DNA from 3 places in the Comamonas aquatilis genome. Region 2 is predicted to be linked to each of the others. Evidence: predicted binding sites of a transcription regulator. Region 2 holds the regulator's gene; each other region holds the start of a gene.
The links. Region 2 encodes sigma-54, which starts transcription at its own class of promoters, with help from an activator protein. Its sites were predicted from a motif close to TGGCANGNAANCTGCTTT; they were not measured.
Positions count from the first base shown of each region.

Region 1 (7,271 bases), on a different contig from region 2:
TGGTCAGCGTCAGGCTGTGCGGAGGCAGGGCCTCCTTGCCGAAGCCGATGCGCTTGCCCAGCATGTAGGCACCGACCAGACCGGCCACGGCAGCGTTGATGTGCACCACGGTGCCGCCGGCAAAGTCCAGCGCGCCATCGGCACCCAGCAGACCACCGCCCCACACCATGTGGGCCATGGGGATGTAGCTGAAGGTGAACCACAGCACGGAGAACACGATCACGGCAGCAAACTTGATGCGCTCGGCAAACGCACCCACGATCAGCGCCACGGTGATGGCGGCGAAAGTGGACTGGAAGGCCACAAACACATACTCGGGGATGGTCTTGAGCGCGCTGGACAGCGTGTCCGGCGTGATGCCCATCAGGAACAGCTTGTCGAAGTTGGCGAAGAACTTGCCTTCGCCACCAAAGGCCAGCGAATAGCCGTACACGGCCCACAGCACGGTGATCAAGGAAAAGACGACAAACACCTGCGCCAGCACGGACAGCATGTTCTTGGAGCGCACCAGGCCGCCGTAGAACAGTGCCAGGCCGGGGATGATCATCAAGATCACCAGCATGGTGGAAGTCAGCATCCAGGCCGTATCACCGGCGCTCAGGGTAGGCACCGCCTCTACGACGGCGGCAGCTTCGACTGCGGCCACCACCGCAGGCGCTGCTGCAGCTGCGGCACCGTCCTGCGCAAACACGGCTGCGCTGGCTGCCAACAGACCCAATCCAAGGCCTGCACTCAATAGCTTCTTGGTCATGGCAATCTTTCTCAAAAATGATTCCTGAGACGCTGCGGCGCTCAGAGGGCGGAGTCGCCGGTTTCGCCAGTGCGAATGCGGATGGATTGCTCCAGCGCCTGCACAAAAATCTTGCCGTCGCCGATCTTGCCGGTACGCGCCGCACCCTCAATAGCGTCGATGGCCGCGTCCACCAGATCATCGGCAATGGCCGCCTCGATCTTGAGCTTGGGCAGGAAGTCCACCACGTACTCGGCACCGCGATACAGCTCGGTGTGGCCCTTCTGACGGCCGAAGCCCTTGACTTCGGTCACCGTGATACCTTGCACGCCGATCTGGGACAGTGCTTCACGCACTTCATCGAGCTTGAAGGGTTTGATGATGGCAATCACCATTTTCATGACAGGCTCCTGAAAAATTAAAAAGTCTTGGCCAGCGTCAGGATCAGACGCGCCTTGTTTACATCGCCAAAATAGGCTTTCTTGTTGGCGCCAGCCACAGCGGCAGCCACAGAGAATCCGTCGCCCAGGTCATAGGCACCACCCACGCTGTAATCCACGTAGTTGGGCACGCCCAGGTTCTTGATGTCGCTGGAGAAGTGTGTGTAACCAAGTGATGCTTTGAGTGTCACCTTGCTCATCACTTCCTGGCTGTAGGAGAACTGCAGATAACCGCTGTTGCGACCCTTCAGACCCGATCCTGCCTTGGCACCGGCCCAGCCGAAGTAGTCCTTGGACACGGTGTGCGAGTACTTGGCCGTGAAGGGGCCGTAGGTACCGGCACCGTAAATCTCCGTGGTGTTGCCGTTGGAGTTGCCCGAGTACACATAGGTCAGTGCGCCCACATCCCAGTCCACATCGGCAGCCTTGAATTTGTAGCCGCCGTAGAAGTCGGTTTCCAGCGAGTTGCCGGGCAGCCAGTCCACGGAGGAATTCCAGTTGCCCACGTAGAAGCCGCTGTCGCCGAAGCTATAGTCAAAACCGCCTTGCAGCGCAGGCTTGACCGCACGCGTGCGGCTGGCGTCCTGGTCCTGACCACGGAACTTGTAGTTGGTGGTCAAAGCCACGTTGGCAGTGAGTTGTGCGTGAGCCCACATGGGGGCGGCAACGACGCAGGCCAATGCGGCAGTCTTGGCGAAGGTCTTGAAACGGCTAACAGCGATGCGGGTCATTCTGGCTTCCTCCGGTTTGAAAAAATTTGTGTTAACCGGTGAAAAGCACAGACCGTGCCAACATTGAGTTGCACTTCAATACGGCCTGGTTGTTGACAGATTTATTGGCATGAAATTGCCATGCAGCCCTTGATTGAAAAGCGCTTCAAGCTATCAAAATCAAGAGACGACGACCGCCATTCATCGCACGGTCAGCCATGCCCTGCGATGAGGCATGCAGGCAATGCGCGAATTTGGTGCGCAAGCAGGCTGGACTCCTCGCACGTCCTCGATGCACTCAATTGGTGCAAATCAAGGGCGCAAAAAAGCCCGAGGCCTTGGGCACCCGGGCTTGGCAGCAAAAGCTGGCTGGTTGATGGCGCGGATGGACGGCGCTGATCTCAGTAACTGGCCTGCGGCAGCTCGTTTCTGGTGAACACCAGCGAGACCTTGGCCTCTTCGGGGATGGCGGGCAGCGCCGCATTCCAGTCCTGCCAGGCCTGGCGCAGCTCGGCCAGTTTTTGCGGCTCACGCTCGCGCAGATTGGCGCGTTCGCGTGGGTCGGCGCTCACATTGAACAGGTATTCAATGCCTTCCACCTGCAGATACTTCCAGTCGCCGCGCACCAGCGCCCGCTGCTCGCGGTGCTTCATGCGCCAGGCCAGATCGCGCTCGGGGCTCCAGCTGGCGTCCTCCATCACCGGCAGCAGGCTGATGCCGTCCAGCGGATAGTCGGCATGCGCAGCCACGCCGGCTGCAGCCAAAAAGGTAGCCGACCAGTCCATGGTCAGGCTGGGCGTGTGGCTCACGGTATGTGCAGCCATGCGCGCCGGCCAGCGCGCCAGCAAAGGCACGCGGATGCCGCCTTCGAGCAAGTCCATCTTCTGGCCCACAAAAGGCCAGTTGTTGGAGAAGCGTTCGCCGCCGTTGTCACTGGTAAAGACGATCAGCGTGTTCTCGCTCAAGCCTTTTTTCTCCAGCGCATCCAGCACCCAGCCAATGCCTTCATCCATGTGGTGAATCATGCGCTGGTAGGTTTCGATGGAGCCGCCGTCCGTGTGCTTGCCAATGCCGGCAATACGCTGGGCTTCCTCGCGGTCCTCACGGGTCAGCCAGGGCCAGTGCGGTGCGCTGTAGTGCAGGGACAGAAAGAACGGTTTGTCTGCCGACTGGCGCTCGACAAAGTCCACGGCGCGCTGGCTCAGCAGGTCGGTCAGATAGCCGTCTTCCTGGTGCGGCTCTTCATTGACCCAGAAGTCGGGGCGGCCGCGCGGGTCGCAATGGGCAAAGTAATCATTGCCGCCGGCGTGAAAGCCGTAGAACTCTTCATAGCCCGACAGGCGCGGACCGAAATGCGGGGGGTAGCCCAGATGCCACTTGCCCACCAGGGCCGTGGCGTAGCCGGCTTCCTTGAGCAGCGAAGCCACCGTGGGGTGGTCTGGCGGCAGGCCCAGCACCTTGTCGCCGTGTACGCTGGCAATCGGCTCCTCGGCCGCACCGCGCAAACGGTACTGCCAGCGGCCCGTGGCCAGCGCGAAGCGGGTGGGCGAGCACACCGCCGAGTTGGAGTAGCCACGGGTAAAGCGCATGCCTTCACGCGCCATGGCATCCAGGCGGGGCGAGACATCGGTGGCATTGCTGTGGGCATCGCGTGCCCCCGTGCAACCCAGGTCGGCATAGCCTATGTCATCGGCCAGGATAAAAATCAGATTGGGGCGGGAATCGGTCATGAGAGGAACAACAGAGAAGACACAAAAACAGGAGCAGCTATCGCCTGCAATCAATCGATTTGACGAACTTTCAATGCTTGAACCAAAGCGAATCAAGCATTGGATGCTCCTAAAACCTCGGCCACATGGCACGGCACATAAAACTGGCATGCTCCAAGCGCGAGACGGCCGGCAAGGGCCGCCCCGCAGCGTGGGCCGTCGTCCCCCTTCCAGGGGGAAGGCGCTAAGCACCTCAGGGGGTATTGCATTTCAAGGTTTGAATCCTGAACGTTTGACCGCTGGCGCCCATTGCGCCCGATAGGCCTTGAGCATGCGCTCGGTCTCCTGGGCGCTGCTGACCACGGGATCCAGCTTGGAGGCCGCAAATTTCTGCTGCGTATCGGCCTCCTTCATCACCTCCTGCACCAGCTCGGACAGGCGCTGCACCGTGGCGGGCGCCATGCTTTGCGGCGCAAACAAGGTGTTCCAGCCGGTGCCGACCAGGTTCACGCCCAATTCCTTGAGCGTGGGAATCTCGGGCGCCATGGGGCTGCGTTTGTCGCCGGAGACGGCCAGTATCCGCAGCTTGCCGGCTTCATGCTGGGGAATCTGGGTGTCCAGGGTATCGACGGCAATCGGCACCTGACCGCCCATCAGATCGGTCAGCAGTGGAGCCGAGCCCTTGTAGCCCACCACTTCGACCGGAACCTTGGCGCTCTCGCCCAGCATCAGCGCAAAAAAGTGCGGCAGGCTGCCGGTGGCGGGCACGCCGAAATTGGCGCGCTCCGGATTGGCCTTGAGCCAGGCAAACAAATGGGACAGCTCTTTGACCGGCACGGCGCTGGCAACTGCCAGACCGAAGTCATAACGGTTGACTTCGCTGATGGGCCTGAAGTCTTTCTCGGGGTCGTAGCCGGAGTCAGCAAACACCAGCGGCGCCACCACCATCACGGCAGGATTGGCCAGCAAAATCGCGGGCTGCGCGGCAGGGGCGTTCTTGACGTACTGGGCCGACAGACGGCCGCCCGCGCCGGGCTTGTTCTCCACGATGACGGGGCTGCCCAGTTTGTTCTGCAACTTGTCGGCCACGATGCGGGCCACGCGATCGGTGGCACCGCCGGGCGGGTAGCCCACCACGATGCGCAAAGGCGTCTTGCCCGGAAACAGCGGCGCCACGGCTTGCGCCTGCACCACACCTGTACCCAGCAAACCGGCGACCAACCCGGCGCCGATTGCCCACTTGCCCAAGGTTCTTCTTTGCATTGCGACCATCTCCTTGTCCTTTACGGCGAACCACTCGCGCGAAAGTTATTCTTCATCAACAAAACTGGCAGTGTAAGGCGCCGGGCGGGCGGTACCGGAGCGCTTTTTCATGCCGTTTTCGTTCATCGCCCTACTCCGCCGTCAGCTTGATCTTGCGCACCAGAGCGCCCCATTTGTCCGACAGCTCTCTGGCTTTCTGTTGCGCCTGCTCGGGCGTGCTGCCCACCATCTCTATGTCCACGGACTTGACCTTTTCCTGCTGCCCAGGCGAGCGAATGGCCTGGGCCATGGCATCCAGAAAGCGCTTCTGGATCTCGGGCGGAATCCCCTTGGGCGCAGCCAGCAAGAGCCAGAACGTGCCATCAAACTCCGGATAGCCGGATTCGGCAATCGTGGGCAACTGGGGCAGCAGCGCAGAGCGCGTCTTGCCCGAAGTGGCCAGCGCCGTCACGCGGCCGCTCTGGATCTGGGGCAGCACCGTGGGCGCAGCCAGAAAGCCGCAGTCGACCTGACCGCCCATGAGATCCTGCATGGCGGGCGCCGGGCCCTTGTAAGGCACATGCACCATTTTTGTGCCTGTGGCGGAAAGCAAGGACTCCATCACCAGATGGCCGGGCGAGCCGGCACCGCCGGTGGCATAGGTCAGCTCCCGGGTACGGGTGGCGTCCACCATGTCCTTGACGGACTTGAAGCCCAGGGCGGGGTTGCAAATCAGTGTCTGCGAGAACCGGGCCGCCGCATTGAGCACCACGATTGCATCACCGGCATAGCCCTGGTTCTTGTAGATGTGCTTGTTGACCGTGAGCACCGGGTCCATGGCCCAGAACCAGGTGTAGCCGTCGGCCGGAGCCCTTGCGACTTCGGCGGCGCCGATATTGCCGTTGGCGCCGGGCTTGTTTTCCACAATCACCGGCTGGCCCAGCACTTTTTGCACCGCCGCAGCCAGGGGACGGATGGCGATGTCGGAAGGGCCGGCGGGCGGGTTGGGCACGATGATGCGTATGGGCTTGGTAGGCCAGGCATCGGAAGCCTGGGCCCCCACCCCCCATTGAGCGACCAGCAAGGTTGCTGCTCCCAGCATTCCCAAGGTACGGCGGGTCATACGAAAGCAAGGCATGGTGTCTCCTGTAGATGTCTTTGGAGCCACTGTAAGCAGTGCCTGGATAATGAATCTAATCCATCATCCCTAGAGAAAACCCACAGAGCCTCATGCCCAAGGAACCAAGCCACCCATGGCGGCAAGCATCCAAGCTGGACGACTTGTTTCTCTATCACCTGGCCCGGCTGATGAGTTCGGCAGGCTCCATGGTGGTACGCATGTGCGAGGGAGGTTTTGGCATCACCCGGCGTGAATGGCGACTCATCGGTCTGCTGGCCGACCAAGGGCCTATGCAGCCTTCACAGCTGGCAGAACATGCACAGCTGGACCGTACCCGCACCTCGCGCACCATCTCCACCCTGATCGCCAAGGGCCTGCTGCAAAAGCAGGGCATTGCCGGAGACGGGCGCCAGGCGCTGGTGCAGCTGTCGGCCGCCGGTCTGGCCCTGCACACCCAGTTGTTTCCCCAGGTGCGACAGATCAATCAGGAGCTGCTCGGCGACATCAGCGATGCCGAGCTGCAGCTGCTGTCGCAGATGTTTGCCCGCATAGGGGCGCGGGCCGCCCTGATGCAGCAGCAAGGCGAGTTTCCCAAAGCGGAGCGTAGACGCGGGCGCTTGACGCCACGGCCGCCGCCGCGAGACGACACAGCGCGCTGAAGGTTTGCACTCTTCCTGTGCTCACCCTCTTGCCTGTGTGCAAGGCTTGCGCCTACCCTAGGGCCTTCAATGCGGATCGAGGGACTTATGGGACTTGCCTTAGTTCAGAGTCGTGCCTTGCTGGGCCTGCAGGCGCCGCGCGTCACGGTGGAAGTGCATCTGGCCAATGGTCTACCCTCGTTCACGCTGGTGGGTCTGGCCGACGTGGAAGTCAAGGAAGCCCGCGAGCGCGTGCGGGCCGCCATACTCAATGCGGGGCTGGAATTTCCCAACAACCAGCGCATCACCGTCAACCTGGCTCCCGCCGACCTACCCAAGGACTCTGGGCGTTTTGACTTGCCGATTGCCCTGGGCATTCTGGCCGCCAGCGGGCAGATTGAAGCCAGCCGCCTGGCCGACTATGAGTTTGCGGGCGAACTGTCCCTGACCGGCGCGCTGCGTCCCGTGCGCGGTGCCCTGGCCACGGCGCTGGCCTTGCAGCGCCAGCAGCAGCACACGCGCCTGGTGCTGCCGCCCGAGAGCGCTCAGGAAGCGGCTTTTGTCGCCGGCACCGAAGTGTTTTGCGCCCGGCATCTGCTGGATGTGGCACGGCAGTTCATGGCCCATGCAGCGCCTCAGGAGGGAGACCCGGAGCTGACGCAGGAAGCAGGCTGGCAGCGCA
Region 1 is NZ_CBCSIW010000031.1:1,020-8,290, reverse strand. It holds gene ACNAZA_RS21340 (ammonium transporter) at 1-751, opposite strand, end outside; gene ACNAZA_RS21335 (P-II family nitrogen regulator) at 793-1,131, opposite strand; gene ACNAZA_RS21330 (TorF family putative porin) at 1,149-1,901, opposite strand; gene ACNAZA_RS21325 (sulfatase family protein) at 2,282-3,610, opposite strand; gene ACNAZA_RS21320 (Bug family tripartite tricarboxylate transporter substrate binding protein) at 3,860-4,852, opposite strand; gene ACNAZA_RS21315 (Bug family tripartite tricarboxylate transporter substrate binding protein) at 4,983-5,969, opposite strand; gene ACNAZA_RS21310 (MarR family winged helix-turn-helix transcriptional regulator) at 6,062-6,610, shown strand; partial or broken gene ACNAZA_RS21305 (YifB family Mg chelatase-like AAA ATPase) at 6,698-7,271, shown strand, end outside.
Region 1: a site for sigma-54 is predicted at 1,944-1,961, ahead of ACNAZA_RS21330 (TorF family putative porin). Genes of this name have one in related genera too.

Region 2 (7,271 bases):
TGAGGCCGAGCAGCTCAAGGGCAAGCTCGACGGCGCCGGTGTGGATTCCACCCTGGTTCGTGCCGCAAGGTAAAACATCTCTGAGGCCCGGTCTGTGCCGGGTTGCCGAGCTGGGTTGAACTTTTTATGGCTGATGGCCTCTGACACTGCAGACCTGATTTAGGAGTTGGTTTTGATGAAACGCCGCGAATTTTCTCTGGTTGCATCTGCTGCAGCCACTGGTGCTTTGACACTGGGTTCCTCCGCCACCTGGGCTCAGGCTGCAGGCTTCAAGGAAGGCAAGGACTACCTCAAGCTGAGCAAGCCAGCCCCTGTCAGCGCACCCGCCGGCAAGGTCGAGGTGATCGAGTTCTTCTGGTATAGCTGCCCGCACTGCAATGTTTTCGAGCCCACGTTTGCGGCCTGGAAGAACGCAGCGCCTGCCGATGTGGTGGTCAACCGCGTGCCCGTGGCCTTCAATGCCTCGTTTGTGCCTCAGCAAAAGCTGTACTACACCCTGGAAGGCATGAATCTGCTGGGTACGCTGCACGCCAAGGCATTCCATGCCATTCACGTAGAACGCAACCGTCTGGCTACCGATGACGCCATCTTCGAATGGGCCGGCAAGCAGGGCGTGGATGTGGCCAAGTTCAAGGAGATGTACAACTCCTTTACCGTCTCCAACCAGGTGCGCAAGGCAACCCAGCTGCAGCAGGCCTATGACGTGGAAGGCGTGCCAGCCATGGGCGTGGCCGGCAAGTACTACACGGACGGCACCAAGGCCGGCAACATGGAAAATGTGTTGCGCGTGGTCAATGCCCTGATCGTTTCCAGCCGCAAAGGCTGATACGGCGAGCGCAGCTTGTACATCCCAAAAGCCCGCCAGGTCTGCCTGAGCGGGCTTTTTCATACCCGTAGGGCGAGGTTTTGATCCGGGCCGGTGTATGTTTGCGGCGGCGCCAAAAAGGGAATGACTACAATGTATGCAAGAAACGTGCCCTCCATGACCAAACGACTTCTCTCTTTCGTGCTGGCCTCGGCTTTTGCCGTATTGGCCGGCACGGCGCATGCCGAAAAGGCCGATAGCGCCAAGCCCATGAACATCGAGGCCGATGCACTGCGCCACGACGAGCTTCAGCAGACCAGCGTTTTCACCGGCAATGTGGTGATGACCAAGGGCACCATCGTGTTGCGCGGTACGCAGCTGGATGTGCGCCAGGATGCCGAAGGCTTTCAGTACGGCGTGGTCAAGGCCGAGCCGGGCAAGCGTGCCTTCTTCCGCCAAAAACGCGACACCGAGCCCGGTCAGTCCGATGAGTTCATCGAAGGCGAGGGTGAGGTCATCGAGTACGACGGCAAGGCCGATATCGTCAAATTCATTCGCCGTGGCGAGATGCGCCGCTACCGTGGCGGTCAGCTCAGCGACCAGGTCACGGGCTCGGTCATCGTCTACAACAACATCACCGACGTCTATACCGTCGATGGTCAAAAGACCAGCGGCGGCCTGCCCAGCTCCTCCGTGGGCCAGGGCGGTCGGGTGCGCGCCATCATGGCGCCCAAGGACGGCACGCCCGGTGCCCAGCCCAAGCCGGCCCAGCCCAAGGCCGAGCCCTTGCGCCAGAGCATGACGCTGGGCGGTGAGAAAGCCAGCGACAAGGCAGGTGACAAGAAATGAGTCGTGACAGCACCCTGCGCAGCGGCGAAGCGGACAGCCGCCTGGAGGCCAGGCATCTGGCCAAGTCCTATGGCAGCCGCAAGGTGGTCAAGGACGTGTCTCTGTCCGTGCAAAAAGGCGAAGTCGTCGGCCTGTTGGGCCCCAACGGCGCGGGCAAGACCACCTCGTTTTACATGATCGTGGGTCTGGTGCGCAGTGATGGCGGCGAGATCTTCATCGACGGTCATTCCGTGGGCAATATGCCGATTCACCAGCGCTCGCGCCTGGGACTGTCCTATCTGCCGCAGGAAGCCTCGATTTTCCGCAAGCTCAGCGTGGAAGAAAACGTCCGCGCCGTGCTGGAGCTGCAAAAGGACGAGCAAGGCAAGCTGCTCTCCAAGGAAGAGATAGACAAGCGGCTGAACAATCTGCTCAAGGAATTGCGCGTGGAGCATCTGCGCCAGTCTCCTGCGCTGGCCCTGTCCGGGGGCGAACGCCGCCGGGTGGAAATCGCCCGCGCCCTGGCCACGCAGCCGCGCTTCATTTTGCTCGATGAGCCGTTTGCCGGTATCGACCCCATCGCGGTGATCGAAATCCAGCGCATCATCGGTTTCTTGAAAGAGCGCGGCATTGGCGTGCTGATTACCGACCACAACGTGCGCGAAACCCTGGGTATCTGTGACCACGCCTTCATCATCAGCGACGGCCATGTGCTGGCCGAAGGTACGCCAGAGCAGATTGTGGACAACGCCGATGTGCGCCGCGTCTACCTGGGCGAACACTTCCGCATGTGATGCGTGAGTTGACCTCCGCGCTCCCCCGTTTTCTGTGGCTGCTGTCCCTGCATCGGGGACATGCCGGGGGCGCTTGCACATCAAGGATGTTCAGTTGATGAAGCCGGGCCTGTCCTTACGCGTATCCCAGCATCTCTCGCTCACGCCGCAGCTGCAGCAGTCGATTCAGCTGCTGCAACTGTCCACGTTGGAGCTGGCGCAGGAAGTTGAACAGATGCTGGTGGACAACCCGTTTCTGGAGCGCGATGGCGACGACGCCGCCGATGTGCCGATGGATGCTCCTGCTATGGAAGCGGCTACCGCTGAATCCATGGGCACTTCAGATAACTACTCATCTGAATCTGAATATTCATCAGCGCAAACAGCTTCGGAAACCATAGCTGAGGCGCCGACCGCTGAAACTCCCGAGACGCTGGACTGGAGCGGCGACGGCGCCGACGGACAAGACGGGGAGTGGGGTGGCGAATCCAGCAGCGAATGGGATGGCCCCTCCTCGTCCGGCAGCCGCAAAAGCGATGGCGACGAGGAAACCGACGCCATCGACCTAGCACGCGAGCATGAGAGTCTGAGCGATTTTCTGCACCGCCAGGCGCTCAGCTTGCGTCTGAGTGCCGAAGACTGCGCAGCGCTGCGCTTTCTGATCGAATCGCTGAACGACGACGGTTATCTGGAAGAGCCGCTGGCAGATCTGGCCTATAGCCTGGCCTGTGACGACCTAGAAGAGCGCGAAGAGCTGGAGCAGCGCTTTGCCATGGCGCTCAAGCTGCTGCAAAGCCTGGAGCCCGTGGGCGTGGGCGCACGCGATCTGGCCGAATGCCTGCAGCTGCAGCTGCGCGATCTGATTCGTCTGGCCGAAGATGAGGGCACGACAGCAAAGCACTGGGATGTGCTGCAGCTGGCCCTGTCCATGTGCTGCCAGCCCATGGACTTGCTGGCACGACGCGATATGCGCAAGCTCTCCAGCCTATGCGGCGCGCGCGAGGAGGCTCTGCGCGAGGCCCTGGCCCTGATTGCGCGGCTGGAGCCGCGACCCGGCCGCCGCTTCGTGGATGTGGAACGCCATATCGTGGTGCCCGATGTGATCGTGCGCCCGGTGCGTGTCGGCTCGGGCCGGATGGAGTTTTCCGTTCGCCTCAACACCGAAGTCATGCCGCGGCTCAAGGTGCATGACATCTATGCCGGCGTGCTGCGCCGCCACAAGAACAGCGAAGGCCATGCGGCACTGCAGCAGCGGCTGCAGGAAGCGCGCTGGTTCATCAAGAACATCCAGCAGCGCTTTGACACCATCTTGCGGGTGTCGGAAGCGATTGTGGAGCGGCAGAAAAACTTCTTTGTGCATGGCGAGCTGGCCATGCGTCCGCTGGTGCTGCGCGATATTGCCGATGCCCTGGGCCTGCACGAATCCACCATCAGCCGCGTGACCACGGCCAAGTACATGGCCACACCCCAGGGCACGTTCGAGCTCAAGTACTTCTTCGGCTCGGGCCTGGGCACCGAGACCGGCGGCAGCGCCTCCAGCACCGCCGTGCGGGCGTTGATCAAGCAGTTTGTGGACGCGGAAGACACGAAAAAACCGCTGTCGGACGCCAAGCTGGCCGATATGCTCAAGGAGCAAGGCATTGAATGCGCCCGCCGCACCGTGGCCAAGTACCGCGAGCAGCTGAAGATCCCGACCACCACGCTGCGCAAGGCGCTGTAAGCCACGCCCAACAAAAAAAGCCGCTGATGCCATGCTCAGCGGCTTTTTAATTTGGTGCGCAAAGCGCCTCAGGGGGTATCAATCAATTCGGTATCAACCACCAGATGAACAAAGCCAGCACGCCAATCATCAGCCCGAATTTGAGCACTTTGTAGAACGTGGGGTTCCAGCTGCGGAAGGCGCGGCGGTACTTGCCGGCGTAGAAGGAAATCTTGAACAGCTTGCTGATCATGCCGCGGGGATCGCCCTCGTTGTTGGGCGAGCTGGCGGCGGCCACCACGTTCTTACCCAGCCAGTGATTGAGCCACTGGGCAAAGCCGTTGGTCATGGGGCGCTCCACATCGCAAAACAACACGATGCGATTGCCTTCCGAGCGGTTCTCTGCCCAGTGCATATAGGTCTCGTCGAAGATCACGCCTTCGCCCTCGCGCCAGCTGTAGGGTGTGCCGTCCACTTCGATCATGCAGCGGTCGTCATTGGGTGCCAGCACGGCCAAGTGGTAGCGCAGCGAACCCGCATAGGGGTCGCGGTGCAGATTGAGCTTGGCGCCGGGCGGCAGCTCGGCAAACATGGCGGCCTTCACGCTGGGAATGGATTTGACCAGCGCCGTGGTCTTGGGGCACAGCTCCATGGCCGAGGGGTGGGCATCGCCATACCACTTCAGATAAAAGCGCTTCCAGCCGGTCTTGAAGAAGGAGTTGAAGCCTGCATCGTCATTGTTGGCGGCGGCCTTGATCTGCATGTTTTTTTGCAGATTGACAGCTTCTTCGCGGATTTCGCGCCAATTGGCTTGCAGCGGCGCCAGCTCGGGGAAGGTGCTGGTGGGTAGATAGGGTGTGCGCGGCACCTTGCTGAACATCAGCATGAAGACGTTGAAGGGCGCGGTGAAGGTGGAATGATCAAACAATTGCTTCACCACCTTGTGACGCACCTTGCCGCGCAGGTGCATGTACAGCCCGCAACCGAAAAACAGCACTACCAATGCCAGGACGATGATTTTTGCCATGGCGGCAATTTTACCGGGGTGCTCCAGCCGAGGCCATGGCACAGGTCAAACAGCGTTTTTCTTGAGGGCTCTCAAAGTTGATAGCTGCAGGCGCCTACTCTTCAATGGCTTGAGTCGATATTGATGCCGATCCACTGAATATCGGTCCGGCTTGGTGCCGCCGGGCCGCTCGTCGACGGGAGAAATCGACGTCTAGACAGGCAGGGGATTATTCCTACCCCTATGCACAAAGCCTGAGCCTATAAAACAAGGACTCGGTTAAGGGATTGAGCGCTTGAGGTCTATTTGCGTGGGCTCGGGTTAATACCGATGACAAACCTATAATCCGGCCCTTTTTTCCAAATTGATGGGCCTGAGGCCCGGGAGAGCGGTATGTTGCAACGTCGTCACGCAGTGGTTTCGGTCGGTCTGACAGCCTTGGCACTGGCTGGCGTCTGGGCTCCGGCAGCTCAAGCCCAGGACAAGCCCAAGGTGGCCTTGGTCATGAAATCCCTGGCCAATGAGTTCTTCCGCACCATGGAAGACGGTGCCAAGGCGCACCAGAAAGCCCACGCAGGCGAGTACGTGCTGCTGAGCAACGGCATCAAGAACGAAACCGACACCGCCGCCCAGATCAAGATGGTCGAGCAGATGGTGGCCCAGAAGGTGGATGCGCTGGTGATTGCCCCGGCTGACTCCAAGGCTCTGGTGCCGGTGCTCAAACAGGCGGTGGACAAGGGTGTGCGCGTGGTCAATATCGACAACCGCCTGGACGCCGCCGCCCTCAAGGAAAAAGGCCTGGTCATTCCTTTCGTCGGCCCCGACAACCGTGTGGGCGCTCGCCTGGTGGGCGAACACCTGGCCAAGCAGCTCAAGGCGGGCGACAAGGTCGGCATCATCGAGGGCGTGTCCACCACCACCAATGCGCAACAGCGCACGGCGGGTTTCAAGGATGCGATGACCGCAGCCAAGATGAACGTGGTTGGCGTGCAATCGGGCCAGTGGGAGATCGACAAGGGCAATACGGTGGCCGCCGGCATGCTGCGCGAAAACCCAGACCTGAAGGCTCTCCTGGCCGGTAATGACTCCATGGCCCTGGGCGCTGTGGCTGCCGTCAAGGCCGCCGGCAAGGCTGGCAAGGTGCTGGTGGTGGGCTACGACAACATTCGCGCCATTGCGCCCATGCTCAAGGATGGCCGCGTGCTGGCCACCGCAGACCAGTTTGCGGCCAAGCAAGCGGTTTTCGGCATTGAAGAAGCGCTGAAGGCCGTCAAGAACAAGACGCCGCAGGCCCAGATGCCTGCCGAAGTGAAAACGGACGTGGTGCTGGTGACCAAGTGATTGCTGCCGACAACCACCAGGGGCGGCGCGGCACGCCGGTGCTGACGCTGCAAGGCATGGGCAAGGACTATGGTCCAAGCACCGTGCTGGATGGCGTTTCCCTCGATCTGCGCGCCGGCGAATGTCTGGCGCTGACGGGGGAGAACGGCGCCGGCAAATCCACGCTGTCCAAAATGCTGTGCGGTCTGGTGACTCCCTCGCGCGGCATCATGCAGCTCAATGGTCGGGCGTTCGCGCCCAAATCCCGTGCCGAGGCCGAAGCGCTTGGCGTGCGCATGGTGCTGCAGGAGCTGGGCATGGTGCCCACCCTGACCGTGGCCGAAAATCTGTTGCTCGATCGCCTGCCCCAGCGTTGGGGCTGGCTGGATCGCGATGCCCTGGCCAAAGCTGCCCATGCGCAGCTGGCCAAGATGGGCTTGCAGCATATCGACCCCTTCACGCCCGTGGGGCAGCTGGGCATAGGCATGCAGCAAATGGTGGAGATTGCCCGCAATCTGCGCGATGGCAACCGCGTGCTGGTGCTCGATGAGCCCACGGCCATGTTGACCGCCAAGGAAATCGAGCATCTGTTCGAGCAGATCGATCTGATGAAGGCTCAGGGCGTGGCCCTGGTCTATGTGTCGCACCGCCTGGAAGAATTGCAGCGCGTGTCCGAGCGCGTGGCCGTGCTGCGCGACGGGCGCCTGGTGGATGTGCTGCCCATGCAAGGCCTGAGCGAGCCCGAGCTGGTGGAGCGCATGGTGGGTCATGCCGTGGAGTCGCTGGATACCAAGCCGCGTCGCAAGGCCGGTTCGGTGCTGCTGCGGGCCCAGGGCTTGC
Region 2 is NZ_CBCSIW010000021.1:50,669-57,939, reverse strand. It holds gene ACNAZA_RS18850 (SPOR domain-containing protein) at 1-73, shown strand, start outside; gene ACNAZA_RS18845 (thiol:disulfide interchange protein DsbA/DsbL) at 176-826, shown strand; gene lptA (lipopolysaccharide transport periplasmic protein LptA) at 983-1,654, shown strand; gene lptB (LPS export ABC transporter ATP-binding protein) at 1,651-2,427, shown strand; gene ACNAZA_RS18830 (RNA polymerase factor sigma-54) at 2,525-4,126, shown strand; gene ACNAZA_RS18825 (aspartyl/asparaginyl beta-hydroxylase domain-containing protein) at 4,209-5,132, opposite strand; gene ACNAZA_RS18820 (sugar ABC transporter substrate-binding protein) at 5,505-6,452, shown strand; gene ACNAZA_RS18815 (sugar ABC transporter ATP-binding protein) at 6,509-7,271, shown strand, end outside.

Region 3 (7,271 bases), on a different contig from region 2:
TCTGTTGGGCTCTGGCGCGGCCGTGGTGCTGCGCATTGCCTTGACTCTGGTGGCTGCCAAGTTGATGCAGCTTCCGATGGTAGAAATCATGGGAGGCGTGTTGCTGCTGTGGATCGGTGTCGGTCTGCTCAAGGGCGAGGATGAAAGCGAGCAAAGCGGAGATGCCGTCAAGGTCGGCATGATGGCCGCAGTTCGCACCATCTTGCTGGCGGATCTGGTGATGAGCCTGGACAATGTGATTGCCGTGGCCGCCGCAGCCCAGGGCAATCTGGTCTTGCTGGCGCTGGGCTTGGTCATCAGCATTCCGCTGGTGATTTTTGGCTCCACGCTGATGATCAAACTCATGGCGCGCTTTCCCACCATAGTTACCCTGGGGGCTGCGCTGATCGGCTGGGTGGCCGGAGAGACGCTTGCCAGCGATCATGTGCTGGAGGGCCTGATTCAGGCTCATCCCTGGCTTAGCCATGCGGCAAGTGGTTGCAGTGGGAAAAATGTGGCAGGCACGCAATGCAACCCCATCTTCTGGGGCATAAGCCCGCCGCCACAAATCGGGTGTGCCTGTGCCAGCCTCGAAATTGAACGATTAAAAAGTGAGCTAATAGCGCCTATTCAATGGGGTTTTAAAATATAAAGAACCCTGTAAATTAATCAATCAAAGCGCAATCTGCTCCTGATATTGAAGTAATCACCCATGCCCCTGCCGGGGAGCGACGGCTTCATCTGTCTTTTGCACTAGGGCTGGCTGGACTTTGGCAATTACGTTACGCTGAAGACCTGCTCTGACCACGCCCATGTTCCGCACTCTGTTTGCCATGCCTGCTGCACAGCCCCCCAGACCGCCTGCCGCATGGCCTGCTGTGCGCATGATCGCGCGCGTGCACACGGGGTTGGTGCGTACCAATAACGAGGATGCCGTTAGCATCCACCCTGAGGCCAGCCCCTGGCCTGTGGCCGTGCTGGCCGATGGCATGGGCGGTTACAACGCCGGGGAAGTCGCCAGCGCGATGGCCGTCAGCGTGATACCCGCAGCCCTGCAGCACACGCACGAGGAACTGGTCGGTGTCGATGTGGAGCTGGAGGCCGCATCCAAGGACTTGCAAGAGGCCTTGTGCCTGGCCAATGCCGCAATCCGTGAAGCCGCCAGGGAAACACCTGGCTGCCAGGGCATGGGCACTACGGTGGTCGCTGCTGCCATCGTTGCAGGGCATGCGGTGATTGCTCACCTCGGTGACTCGCGGGCTTATGCATGGCGCACCGGCCAACTGACCCGCCTTACCCGGGACCACTCCCTGGTCCAGCAAGAGATGGATGCCGGTCATCTCAGCGCGCAAGATGCCCAGGCTTCGGGCCTGGGTCACCTCGTCACGCGGGCTTTGGGGGTGCAGATGTCTGTCGATCCCGAACTGAACCGCTGGCCGCTGCAGGCGCAAGATCGCCTCATGCTGTGCTCGGACGGCGTCACCGACATGCTCGATGACTCCCAGCTAGAAGCCTTGTTCGCTGCGGAGTCCTCACTGCCGGAACTGCTCACGGCTTTGCTGAGTGCCGCCAATGCTGCGGGCGGCAGAGACAACATCAGCGTGGTGCTGATGGAGGACGCTCAACGGGTCGCGCAAGGCCCGGGATCTCAAAGCACAAGCTTGTTTTGACCTTTACCCGATGTTCCGTTGAGAATGACTGTGTCAAAGAGCATACACAGTCAGTCGACTGTGCAGGCTTTTGCTGGTTTTGAAGCGGGGTCCGGTTCGCAACAGGGGCTGTTTTCATAGAATCACCCATAAGGTGGTCATTGTTTCAAACAGTAACCGCCAAACTATCCTCGGGTCTGTCCCGCTGCATTCAGGAGCTTTCGAGCATGCCGATCTTGGTCATTTCTATCGATGGCGCTGTGGTCAAAGAAGTACCGCTCACCAAAGAGCGCACTACGCTGGGCCGACGTCCGTATAACGACATCGTGATCGACAATCTTGCCGTCAGCGGTGAACATGCCGTGATCACCATAGCCGACGGCGCTGTGGCGATCGAAGACCTGCGCAGTACCAACGGCACCTATGTCAACGGAAAATCCGTGAAGCGTCATAGCCTGGTGCATGGCGATCTGCTGGATATCGGACGTTACAAAATCCGCTTTGTGAATGCCGGCGAAGAGCCCGCTCGCACCTCTGCTGCACTGGAAGCCATTGCCGCCGTCTCCTCCGCCATGGCGGAGAGCGCCGATGACGTGCACAGCAGACTCAGTACGCCTTCCGGTTTTGGCGAGCTCACCGGCTTTGCGCCTACACAGCATGGCATGTCGTCCATGCTGCCAGAGCGGCATGCCGTGGTGCGAATGCTCAGCGGCAGCATGACAGGCAAAGAAGTCTCACTCTATAAAGTGGTCACCACCCTGGGCCGCCCGGGCGTGACCATTGCCTCCATTACCCAAAAGCCCCATGGCTTTGTGCTGACGCATATGGAAGGCGAGAGCGCATCGCTCAAACTCAACGGCCAGGAAGTCGGCCCGCTGCCCGTACCCTTGCTCAATGGCGACACCATGGAGCTGGCCGGTACGCGTATGCAGTTTGTGGTGGGGTGATGGCGCCACTTGGAATGCGTAGGCTGATACTTACAAAATTGTCACCATCGTTGCCTGGATAAGTCAAAAGAGACACTTTTTGGCAACTGTCGCGCGGCGAAAAATGTCAACACCGAAGTGCCTCCGCCTGTGGTCGGTAGTTGGCACGACGATTGCTTAGAAGGAACGTACTTCTTCAACCAAGGAATTTTTCATGAAGCGTTCCATTCAAAAGGGTTTCACCCTGATCGAACTGATGATCGTTGTGGCGATTATCGGTATTTTGGCTGCAGTGGCTTTGCCGGCTTATCAGGATTACACCGTGCGTGCACGCGTCTCTGAAGGTCTTGTGATGGCTTCTGCCGCAAAGCTGAACGTTCAAGACGTTCTGGCTTCGGGTAACCCTCAAGCCGATACAAATGGTTACGCAACTGGTTATACCAACCCACAAGCTACACGTAACGTCGCCTCGATGGGCATCACTCCTGCCACAGGCGTTATCACAATTACCACGACGGCCGCTGCAGGGGCTGGTACGGTGACCTTGACCCCCAACGCACCTGCCGGTTCGGCCTTGCCCACCGGTACTGCAGCATTCACGCCTCCTGCACAAGCCGTCGCTTGGCGCTGCATGGCAGCTAATGCTTCTGCAGGTAGCTTTACCGGCACAACCGCTGGCACATTGGCCGCGCGTTTTGCACCTTCCGAGTGCAAGTAATATTTAGCTAATCTATTTAGCTAAAAAGAGCGCTTCGGCGCTCTTTTTTCATCATTAAAAACATTATGCAATGGAATCAAAGATTTAAGTTTTCCTCCAAATCTGCCCTCATTCATTTGATTTTCAGTATATTTATATTGTCAGCAATATGGATTATTATTTTTTTTATTTGGTACCCAGAACCCTATGACAAGTTGTCTGGAATATCAAACATATTTATTTATTTGCTGTTAATAGATGTTGTATGTGGTCCGCTACTAACACTTATTTTGTTCGACCAAAGAAAAACCAAAAAAGCTTGGTCTTTTGATATCGCAATTATTCTACTCATACAAGCATCAGCTCTTTCTTACGGAGTATTAATTACACACAATGCACGACCTGCCTTTCTTGCATATGAAGGTGATAGATTCAGACTGGTCAGCTCCTTAGATATTGATACAAACAATACATTGTTCAAAAATTCAGACTATGTAAATAAATTTTTAAGTGGCCCTGTGTTGATTGGTGTAAAACTAAGCAATCCAGGCGACGACGATTACTTGCGTAGCGTGCAGCTTTCACTGAAAGGAGTTTACCCTGCATTCAGGCCGGAGCGCTGGATATCTTATGAGTCGGTAAAAAAAGAGGTGTTAATTTCGTCAAAATCTCTTGCTCCATTTATGAGGCCCAGCAATCCCGCCAATCATTTAATCTTAAATTTTTTAAATAACAAAAATCTAAGATTAAGCGATGTTAGTTATCTACCGATAACATCTGATAAATCACAAATGGAAAACTGGATTGCAATCATCAGAAAAGACACTGGCTATCCCTTGGATTTTCTACCTATAAATGGATGGGAAGAATGATAGAAAATATAAAAAAAATAGCATTTATATTTATACTTCCTCTTCCTTGGTTGTGGCCTATTTCATTTGGTCCATGGGCAGAAGCCATTCCATGGCTTTTCTCCCTGGCTGTTGCCGCCATTATTATGGTGGTGTGGCCTGTTTCTGAAGATAATGTTACGACTGATATAGCAACAGCATTTGCAATAGGCGCTGTTATTAGCGTATTTCCAGAAATAATTCAATATTTTGGTTTGTCCAGCCTTGAAATATTTTGGCCGTGGATAAGAGATACAGCACCTGGGGTTTCTATCGGTAATATAGGGCAGCCCAATCAACAGGCTACGCTCTTAGCAATCGGTCTTATTTCCACTTATTGGATATATTGTCATCGAAGAATATCTCTTCCTGCCTTTTTAGCCGCAAGCACATTAATTTCAATTGGAATTGCGCTAAGCGCATCAAGAACTGGGGCTTTATATTTATTATGTGTCCCATTTATTTCGTGGTGGATATTTAAGAGCGATAAAAAAATATTTTTCTGCTATATATTCGCCTGTTTTTTTTTCTACGTACTCACAAGCCTAGCGGCCCCATATATTGCAAATAGCATAGGCATTGAAAATGCAAAAAGTGTTTTTATAAGAATAATTGGCATTGGAAGTTCTTGCGAAAGCAGAAGTATTCTCTGGGGAAATGTAATTGAGCTTATTTCACAAAAACCTTGGCAAGGCTGGGGCTGGAATAATCTTAGATACGCTCAATACATTACAGATTTTGAAAGTCCAAGACTATGCTCAGTACTGGGGAATGCACATAATATACCATTGCATTTCGCAGTCACACTTGGCATCCCAATTACTATATTTATTTGCTCGATAGCAATTTATTTTTTCATAAAATTAACACCATGGAAAGAAACGAATCCCAAAAAAAGATATTTATGGGCCGTGCTCATTCCAATCGGAATTCATAGCATGCTCGAATTTCCTCTATGGTATGGTCCATTTCAAATAATATCTGCAATTTGCATTTATTTAATAATAAAGCAAAAAACAAATCCTATTGGTTTTAAAAAAAATACAGCCATCAGGTACTGCGTCTCAGTCTCGGTGATGGCATTAAGTTTATGGGTATTTATTGATTACCAGAGAGTCACGCAAGTATATCTTCCGCCAGATTTAAGAGTGGAAGAGTTAAAAACTGACAGCTCTCTAGAAAAATCCATAATTTATTCTTCGAAAACTATATTTTTTTCTGATCAATCAAACTTTGCTACAGTTATTTTTATAAATCCAGATAAAAATAATTCATTAATAATTAATAAATTGGCGAATAATCTTCTTCACTTTTCACCAGAACCTCGTGTTATCAAAAGACTTCTTGAAAGTGCTTTAATTATCGGAGACACAGATCAGTACAATCTGCACAAGAAAAGATTTGAAATAACATACCCCAAAGAATATTTGAAATGGTTAGAAAGTGAGTCAGCTAATAACTGAATAATTATCAGACTTCCCCCCACGCTTTTCCATCACCTTGATTCCCCCCATCACCATTCCCTTATCCACCGCCTTGCACATATCGTAAATAGTCAGCAAGCCGACTTGCACGGCGGTCAGGGCTTCCATTTCCACGCCGGTCTGGCCCATGGTCTCCACAGTGGCGGTGCAGAGAATGGCTTGGGATTCGGGTTGCAGTTCAAACTCCACGGCCACGCGGGTCAGGGCCAGGGGGTGGCATAGGGGGATGAGGTCGCTGGTTTTCTTGGCGGCCATGATGGCGGCGATGCGGGCGATGCCCAGCACGTCGCCTTTTTTGGCCGTGCCGTTTTGCACAATCGCCAGCGTCTCGGGCTTCATGGTGATCTGGCCCTGGGCCACGGCCACGCGGTGGGTACGGGGTTTGGCGCCAACGTCCACCATATGGGCCTGGCCTTGGGCGTCGAAGTGGGTAAGAGAGGACATGAGGGTGTTTCTTTCGTGTCGGGGCTGGGCGCATGCGCGAGTCCAGCGGTGTTGCTGGCCCGGCTTTACTCTGGGATAAGCCGCCAGGCCGGGCAGCGCAAATCAATCAGGGCATCATAGTGGGGTGTTGAACTGCTGGCAGCTCAGACGGCTGAATGCTGGCAATGCTGTGGTCGCCATGCCAATTGTGATGAAAAAACTGCTTCAACCCCATACCTTCAAATCGCTAACAGCTTCTATATTGATAGCAATTCAGTGTGCAACCCTGGTCCTGACACCTGCGCAGGCCGCTGGTTTGCCCACGTTGGGCGACGGTGCCTCGTCCATCACCACGGGCGATGAGCGCCGGTTGGGCGACTCCATCGTCAAGGAGTTGTACCGCGATCCTGACTATCTGGATGATCCGGTACTGCAGGAGTATGTGGAAGGCATATGGCTGCATCTGCAGGATGCGGCGCGCAAGCGCGGTGAGCTGTCGCCTGAGCTGGAAGAGCGCTTTGCCTGGACTTTGCTGCTGGGCAAGGACAGGCAGGTCAACGCTTTTGCGCTGCCCGGTGGCTATATGGGCGTGTACCTGGGGCTGATCAGCGTGGTGGGCAGCGGGGATGAGCTGGCCTCGGTCATTGCGCACGAAACCAGTCACATCACCCAGCGCCATATTGCGCGCATGCTGGCCCAGCAAGGCAAGCAGGCGCCGCTGATGCTGGCTTCCATGTTGCTGGGGGCGCTGGCGGCCACGCGTAGCCCCGATGCGGCCATGGCCATCATGATGGGCGGGCCGGCGGCGATGATGCAAAACCAGCTCAATTTCTCGCGGGCTATGGAAAGCGAGGCCGACCGCGTGGGCTACAGCCTGATGGCGCCGGCGGGCTTTGCACCACAAGGTTTTGTGAGCATGTTCGGCAAGCTGGAGCAGGCCAGCCGCCTCAATGACAACGGTAGCTGGCCTTATTTGCGCAGCCACCCGCTGACCACGCAGCGGATTGCCGATATGGACTCGCGCATTCCGGCCGGCAAGCGCGCCAGTGCACCAGCGCCGACCTTGGCCCACGCCATGATGGCTGCGCGGGCGCGCATCCTCTCCAACCCTGGGGTGGATGTGCGCCGCCAGTGGATGGACTTGCCCCGTTCCGGCAGTTTTGGCAATGCCAGCCAGGTGGAGCAGGTGGGCCAGCTCTATGCTGCCAGCCTGAGCGCGATGG
Region 3 is NZ_CBCSIW010000017.1:8,874-16,144, forward strand. It holds gene ACNAZA_RS16945 (TerC family protein) at 1-631, shown strand, start outside; gene ACNAZA_RS16950 (Stp1/IreP family PP2C-type Ser/Thr phosphatase) at 864-1,649, shown strand; gene ACNAZA_RS16955 (FHA domain-containing protein) at 1,856-2,575, shown strand; gene ACNAZA_RS16960 (pilin) at 2,769-3,272, shown strand; gene ACNAZA_RS16965 (hypothetical protein) at 3,338-4,123, shown strand; gene ACNAZA_RS16970 (PglL family O-oligosaccharyltransferase) at 4,120-5,604, shown strand; gene moaC (cyclic pyranopterin monophosphate synthase MoaC) at 5,590-6,069, opposite strand; gene ACNAZA_RS16980 (M48 family metalloprotease) at 6,260-7,271, shown strand, end outside.
Region 3: a site for sigma-54 is predicted at 2,717-2,734, ahead of ACNAZA_RS16960 (pilin). Genes of this name have one in related genera too.